One region of the Streptomyces sp. NPDC020747 genome, then DNA from elsewhere that is predicted to be linked to it. Evidence: predicted binding sites of a transcription regulator. Region 1 holds the regulator's gene; the other holds the start of a gene.
What was found. Region 1 encodes HspR, which represses chaperone genes until heat shock. Its sites were predicted from a motif close to TTGAGNNNNNNNNNCTCAA; they were not measured.
Positions count from the first base shown of each region.

Region 2: the regulator HspR is predicted to act here: its motif matches at 1,960-1,978, upstream of lon (endopeptidase La).

Region 1 is NZ_JBIRTJ010000003.1:701,121-704,526, reverse strand. It holds gene ACH4YP_RS12260 (helix-turn-helix domain-containing protein) at 1-86, shown strand, start outside; gene ACH4YP_RS12255 (DUF397 domain-containing protein) at 97-291, shown strand; gene ACH4YP_RS12250 (class I SAM-dependent methyltransferase) at 291-1,031, shown strand; gene ACH4YP_RS12245 (hypothetical protein) at 1,060-1,575, opposite strand; gene ACH4YP_RS12240 (heat shock protein transcriptional repressor HspR) at 1,890-2,357, opposite strand; gene dnaJ (molecular chaperone DnaJ) at 2,365-3,406, opposite strand, start outside.
Region 2 is NZ_JBIRTJ010000002.1:711,975-715,380, forward strand. It holds gene ACH4YP_RS08250 (rhomboid-like protein) at 42-962, shown strand; gene ACH4YP_RS08255 (hypothetical protein) at 901-1,812, opposite strand; gene lon (endopeptidase La) at 2,001-3,406, shown strand, end outside.

The sequences.
Region 1 (3,406 bases):
CCCCCATCGACGTATCGTTGGCCCCCGAAGCACACTCGGTGAAGGACTCGCTGGCTCTCATCCAGCATCTCCTCTACACCCTTTAGGGAGGCCCGCATGTCTGAGCTGACCTGGCAGAAGTCATCCTTCAGCGGTGGCCCCGAAGGCAACTGCCTCAACATAGCCACCGCCCCAGACGGAACCCTCCGCCTCCGCGAGAGCGACACCCCGGACATCATCCTCGCCACCGCCCCGCAGGGCCTCGCAGGGCTGCTGCACCACGCCCGTACTGCCGGGCGCCCCCGCTCCTGATGGCGGGCGAGGCCTTCGGGCATCCGCGGCTTGCCGCTGTCTACGACCCGCTCGATCCCGATCGGAGCGACCTCGACGCGTACGTCCGTATCGCGGAGGAGTTCGGGGCGCGGCGCGTGCTGGACATCGGCTGTGGGACCGGTGTGTTCGCGTTGCTGCTCGCCGATCGTGGGATCGAGGTCGTCGGTGTCGATCCGGCGCTGGCGTCCCTCGATGTGGCCCGGGGCAAGCCCGGCAGTGAAAGGGTGCGCTGGATCCATGGTGATGCCACCACCCTCCCGCCGCTCCAGGCCGACCTGGCGACCATGACGGCGAACGCCGCCCAGCAGATCGTCGATCCCCAGGCGTGGCGGAAGTCCCTGCGGGGCGCCTACGAAGCCCTGCGGCCCGGCGGGCATTTCGTCTTCGAGACCCGGGATCCGGCTCGGCGTGCCTGGGAGAAGTGGAACCGCGAGTCGTCGTACGGGGTTACGGAGATTCCGGGCGTCGGTGCGGTCGAGACCTGGGACGAGCTGGTCGAGGTCGACGGGCCGCTGGTGACGTTCCGCAGCAGCTACGTGTTCGCCGCGGACGGAGAGGTGCTGATCTCGGAATCGACCCTCCGTTTCCGTGAACGCGACGAGATCGAGGCGGACTTGGCCGCGCAGGGGTACGTCGTCGAGGACGTCCGCGACGCTCCCGACCGCCCGGGCCGGGAGTTCGTCTTCGTCGCGCTACGACCGGGAGCCGGCCCCGCCTGATGCCGGGCCCGCCCGCTCGCCCGCTCGCTCACGAGAGGCTGCCGACCCCCACCCACTCCCGCAGCAGCCTCTCCCGCTCCGCCGCCCGGGGCGACCCGTCCTCCTGCACCCGGCCCCACTGCGCCATGGCGGCCAGCGTCGCCCGCAGGGTGGCCTCGCCCGCCGTCAGGTGGGACAGGAGGGACAGCGAGAGGTCGTACTCCTCCTGGGAGTAGGTGGACGCCGCCGCGTACACGGTCAAGTCGGTGGTCCCGTCGGCGGTTTCGACGATGACGCTCATCATGGGCGGTGTGTCGGTGTCGCCGAGGCTGGTCACGGTCAGCACCATGTCCAGCATCACGCTGATCCGACGCTTGAGGGTTTTCAGCGGGACATCCCCGACGGTCAGCCCACACACCTCGTCCCACGGCCACAGGTCCGAGCTGCCGTCACCGAGCGACACGACCCCCTCCGGCGTCAGCCGCACCCCCGGGGCACGCCCGGACGGTTTCGCCCCCACATACACATCGCCCTCGGCGATCCAGAACAGCCCCACCATGGCCATGGAAAAGCTCCATTCCCCCCGTGAATCCATCGGATCCGTCGATCCGTCGGTCCGTCGATCGGTAGGTCAGTAGATCAGTAGTCCAGTACATGATCGCAACACAGAGGAGGGGCCCGGAGTTCGCCTTCCCCGCGCGGCGCCCCCTTCACCACCATCCGCTTCGAAGGCAAGTGGCGTCCGAGTCCCAGCGACACGCCGTGCATGCGGCGTGTCGCTGGGACTGAACAGACACTTACCGCCTCGCACACGCGACGGCGCCCGCCCCGAGGTCCGGGGCGGGCGCCGTCCTGTGGCCGGCGTGGTGTCGGTCCGCGTCAGTCCGACTGCTGTCGCTTGGGGCGCCACACCACCAGCGCGCTCGTGTGCTGGACCTCCTGGTACGGGACCAGGTCGCGGCGGTACGAGGCGTGGACGGCGGCCTCGCGCTGCTGCATGGCCGCCGCCGCGCCGTCCAGGGCCGATTCCATCTCCGCGACGCGGGACTGGAGCGCGGCGACCTGGTTCTCCAGCTCGATGATGCGCTTGATGCCGGCGAGGTTGATGCCCTCGTCCTGCGACAACTGCTGGACGGTGCGCAGCAGTTCGATGTCGCGGGCCGAGTAGCGCCGGCCGCGCCCGGCCGTGCGGTCCGGGGAGACCAGGCCGAGGCGGTCGTACTGGCGGAGGGTCTGCGGGTGCAGGCCGGAGAGCTGGGCGGCCACCGAGATGACGTACACCGGTGTTTCTTCCGTCAGCTCATATGCGGAATAGGAACTCTGTCGACGGCGTCCGGTTGCGTCCATGGTGTCCTCATGCTCCCTTCGCGGCCTGGAACAGCTCCGCCCGCGGATCCTCGTCCGCGGTGGCCTCGCGATACGCCTCTAGCGCGTCACGAGCCTTCCCCGTCACGTCCGTGGGAACACTCACCTCGACGGTGACCAACAGGTCCCCGCGGGTGCCGTCCTTGCGGACCGCGCCCTTGCCGCGGGCGCGCATCGTACGGCCGTTGGGTGTGCCCGGGGGCAGCTTCAGGGTGACCGGAGGCCCCCCGAGCGTGGGCACGCGGACCTCGCCGCCGAGCGCCGCCTCCGTGAAGGTGACGGGCACGGTGACGGTGAGGTTGTCGCCCTTGCGGCCGAAGACCGGGTGCGCGTCCACATGCACCGTGACGTACAGATCGCCCGCGGGCCCGCCCCGCTCGCCCGGTGCGCCCTTGCCGCGGAGCCGGATGCGCTGGCTGTCCGACACCCCGGCCGGGATACGGACCTGCATGGTGCGGGACGACTTAGCGCGCCCCGAGCCGCTGCAGACCAGGCACGCGTGCTCCGCGATCAGGCCGCGGCCCTTGCAGTCCGGGCACGGGTCGGTCAACGAGAAGCCGCCGCCCGAGCCCCGCGCCACCTGGCCGGTGCCGACGCAGGTCGGGCACACGCGCGGTGTGCCGTTCTTGTCGCCGGTGCCCGAACAGGCCTTGCAGGGGGACTGCGAGGTCATGCGGAGGGGAACCGTCGCCCCGTCCACCGCCTCCGTGAAGCTGAGCGTGACCTCGGTGTCGATGTCCTGGCCGCGCCGCGGCTGCGTACGCGTGCCGGTGGTGGCGCCACCGCGGTTGAACAGCCCGCCGAACACGTCACCGATACCACCGCCGAAGCCGCCGGCGCCGCCCTGGCCACCCGCTCCGCCCTGACCCGGGCCGCCTCCGAAGAGGTCGCCCAGGTCGAAGTTGAAGTTGCCGCCTCCGGCGCCGGGTCCCGGCCGGAACCCGCCGTTGCCGAAGAGGGCGCGGGCCTCGTCGTACTCCTTGCGCTTCTTGGGGTCCCCGAGGATGTCGTTCGCCTCGGAGATCTCCTTG
Region 2 (3,406 bases), on a different contig from region 1:
GTGCGAAGCTGAGGGTGGGGGTGACGGAAGGAGCCTCCACCGTGAAAAGGCCTGTGACGAGCGGCGCGGAGACGACGACCCCCGCCGCACCCTCCGCCTCCACCGCCGATCCTTACGCCGTTCGCGCCACCGGTCCGGGCGCCGCTCCCGCCGCCGGGCTCGACGGCATCCCGCGGCAGCGGCCTCTCGCCGTCGAGCGCGTGTATGTCGCTGTCGCCTCCGCCGAGAGCGCGACCGCGGCTGCCGAGAACGCGCCGCCCGCCACCACCGGGAGTGCCCGGCCCCTGCTCACCCCCCTTCGCCGCGTGCGGCCCTGGCGGCTGTTCCCCACGCCCACCGGAACCTCCTTCACCTTCGGCTACGCGGTCGTCCTCGCGGTGACCTCTCTCATTGCCGAGTACGGGGACCCGGACCTGGTGGACCGGGTGCTCCAGGGGTCCAGTACCGATGTGGCGCATCTGGCGCAGTCGCCGGTGCGCGTGCTGGTCGCCAGCGCGCTGTGGATAGCGGGAGGTCTCACGTCGGCGTACGTGATCGCCTTCCTGCTGGTGCTCACCGCGTTGGAGCGGCGGATCGGCGGGTGGCGTACGGCGGGCGTCTTCCTGCTGGGCCACGGCCTGGCGACGCTGGCCACCGAGATACCCGTCGGCCTCTCCGTCCTCGCCGGGCACCTCCCCGAGAGCTCGCTCCACCGCTACGACTACGGCATCAGCTTCGGCGTCGCCGCGAGCGTCGGCGCGCTGGCCGGGCTGTTGAGTCCCTGGCTGCGCTGGACCGTGCTCGCGGTGTTCGGCTGGATGGTCGTCGGCGACCTGATCGCGTTCACGGATCCGATGACGAACTGGGGCCACGTGATGGCACTGGCCATCGGGGTGGCCACCTGGCCGCTGCTGCGACGGGTCAGCTCCAGGACGACGACCGGGACCCGGGAGACCCCTCGTACGGCACGGGCCTGCCGGTGAACGCGTCGAGGAGCATGCGGTCGCCGACCGGCCGGTCCAGTTTCACGGTCACCTTCTTCGCGCGCAGTTCCTTTGTGCAGAGACCGTCGGAGGGGTTGCGGATCCAGGCGGAGAACACCACGTTGTCCCCGCTCTCCAGCACGTCGACGCCGGGGCCGTCGTCACAGGCCCCGTGGTGGGCGCGCAGGACGACGGTCCGGCCGTCCCGCGACACCGTGTCCAGTCCGGCCAGCTCCCACAGGTCTGCCGTCAGGTCCGGTACGGGCTTCACCGGGGGCTTCGGAAGCTTCGAGGCGACGACCGCGACGCGCTTGAGCGGCGTGTCGTAGCCCTTGATCGTGAAGTGCCAGGCGGGGACCGTCGCCGGCCCGCGGCTGGTGCGGATCGTCATCTCCCCGAGCCGCGCGCCGGTCACGGTGAGCCGGGGCCCGGTCCCGGGACCGGAACCCGTGCCGACTTTCTCGTACGCCGCCCGCGCCGACACGACCGGAACGGCCAGCGAGCCGCCGCTCGGCCAGCGGACCTCCCCCTTCTTCGGCGGGGCGCCGGGAAGGGAACCGCGGAGCTCGAAGTTCTGCCGCTGGTACGCCTGCTTGTCCGCGTCGCTGTGGAACGCCCCCTCGGGCAGCCGGACCGGGTCCCCCAGCGGGAAGTACCCCGCACGCCACGCCCGCGCCGCCGCCGAGCCCTCCCAGGCGTCGGAGACCTGACGCGCGCGTTCCGCGGTGCGGGCCGGGTCGTGCCGCGAGCCACTGTCGCCGTACTTGTCTCCGCAGCCGGAGACCCCGACGGCCGCGGTGACGAACAGGCCTGTGACGACGAGCAACCGACGCAGTCGAGCGGTCCGCATGATGCCCCCGAGGTGGACGGCCGGAACGGATGAGGAACCCGGCGCTACACCTGTGACGCACCGGCCGGGCGAGACGTTCACCGACCTTCGCCGACGTGATCGCTCACAGCGAACAGCGCCAGGGGAACAATCGAGGGCTCACATGCATTGAGTCGGCATAGCTCAACTTGAATGCCGAAGGGGAGATCATGACTTTGACGTCCGAACCGCTCACTCTGCCCGTGCTGCCGCTCGACGACGAGGTCGTGCTGCCCGGCATGGTGGTGCCCCTGGACCTCAACGACGCCGACGTACGCGCCGCGGTGGAGGCCGCACAGGCCGCCGCGCGGTCCAGTGGAGGAAGCAAGCCGAGGGTGCTGCTTGTTCCGCGGATCGACGGGACGTACGCGAACACGGGTGTGCTGGGCACGGTCGAGCAGGTCGGACGCCTCGCCGACGGCGACCCCGGCGCCCTGATCCGCGGGCGCGGCCGGGTGCGCGTGGGCGCCGGTACGACCGGCCCCGGAGCCGCTCTGTGGGTGGAGGGCGTCCAGGTCGAGGAGACCGTGCCCGACCCGCTGCCCGGTGCCGTGACCGAGCTGGTCAAGGAGTACAAGGCGCTGGCCACCAACTGGCTGAAGAAGCGCGCCGCCTGGCAGGTCGTGGACCGCGTCCAGGCCATCGACGACGTGTCCGCGCTCGCCGACAACTCCGGCTACTCGCCGTTCCTCACGACCGCCCAGAAGGTCGAGCTCCTGGAGACCTCCGACCCGGTGGCCCGGCTGAAGCTCGCCACCGAGCAGCTGCGCGAGCACCTCGCCGAGCAGGATGTCGCCGAGTCCATCGCCAAGGACGTACAGGAAGGTGTGGACAAGCAGCAGCGGGAGTTCCTGCTGCGGCGCCAGCTGGAGGCCGTCCGCAAGGAGCTGCGCGAGCTGAACGGCGAGGCGGAGGGCGAGGAGTCCGACGACTACCGGACCCGCGTCGAGGCCGCCGACCTCCCCGAGAAGGTCCGCGAGGCCGCGCTCAAGGAGGTCGAGAAGCTGGAGCGCTCCAGCGACCAGTCGCCCGAGGGCTCCTGGATCCGCACCTGGCTCGACACAGTGCTCGAACTGCCCTGGAACGAGCGCACCGAGGACGAGTACGACATCCAGGGCGCCAAGGCGATCCTGGACGCCGAGCACGCCGGTCTGGAGGACGTGAAGGAGCGGATCACCGAGTACCTGGCCGTGCGCAAGCGGCGCAACGACCGTGGTCTGGGTGTCGTGGGCGGCCGCCGCGGCGGTGCCGTGCTCGCGCTCGTCGGACCTCCCGGCGTCGGCAAGACCAGCCTCGGCGAGTCCGTCGCGCACGCCATGGGCCGCAAGTTCGTCCGGGTCGCCCTCGGCGGCGTACGGGACGAGGCGGAGATCCGCGGCCACCGGCGTACGTACGTCGGCGCGCTGCCCGGCCGTGTCGTGCGGGCCATCAAGGAGGCCGGGTCCATGAACCCGGTGGTCCTGCTGGACGAGATCGACAAGGTGGGCTCCGACTTCCGCGGCGACCCTGCCGCGGCCCTGCTCGAAGTCCTCGACCCGGCGCAGAACCACACCTTCCGGGACCACTACCTGGAGGT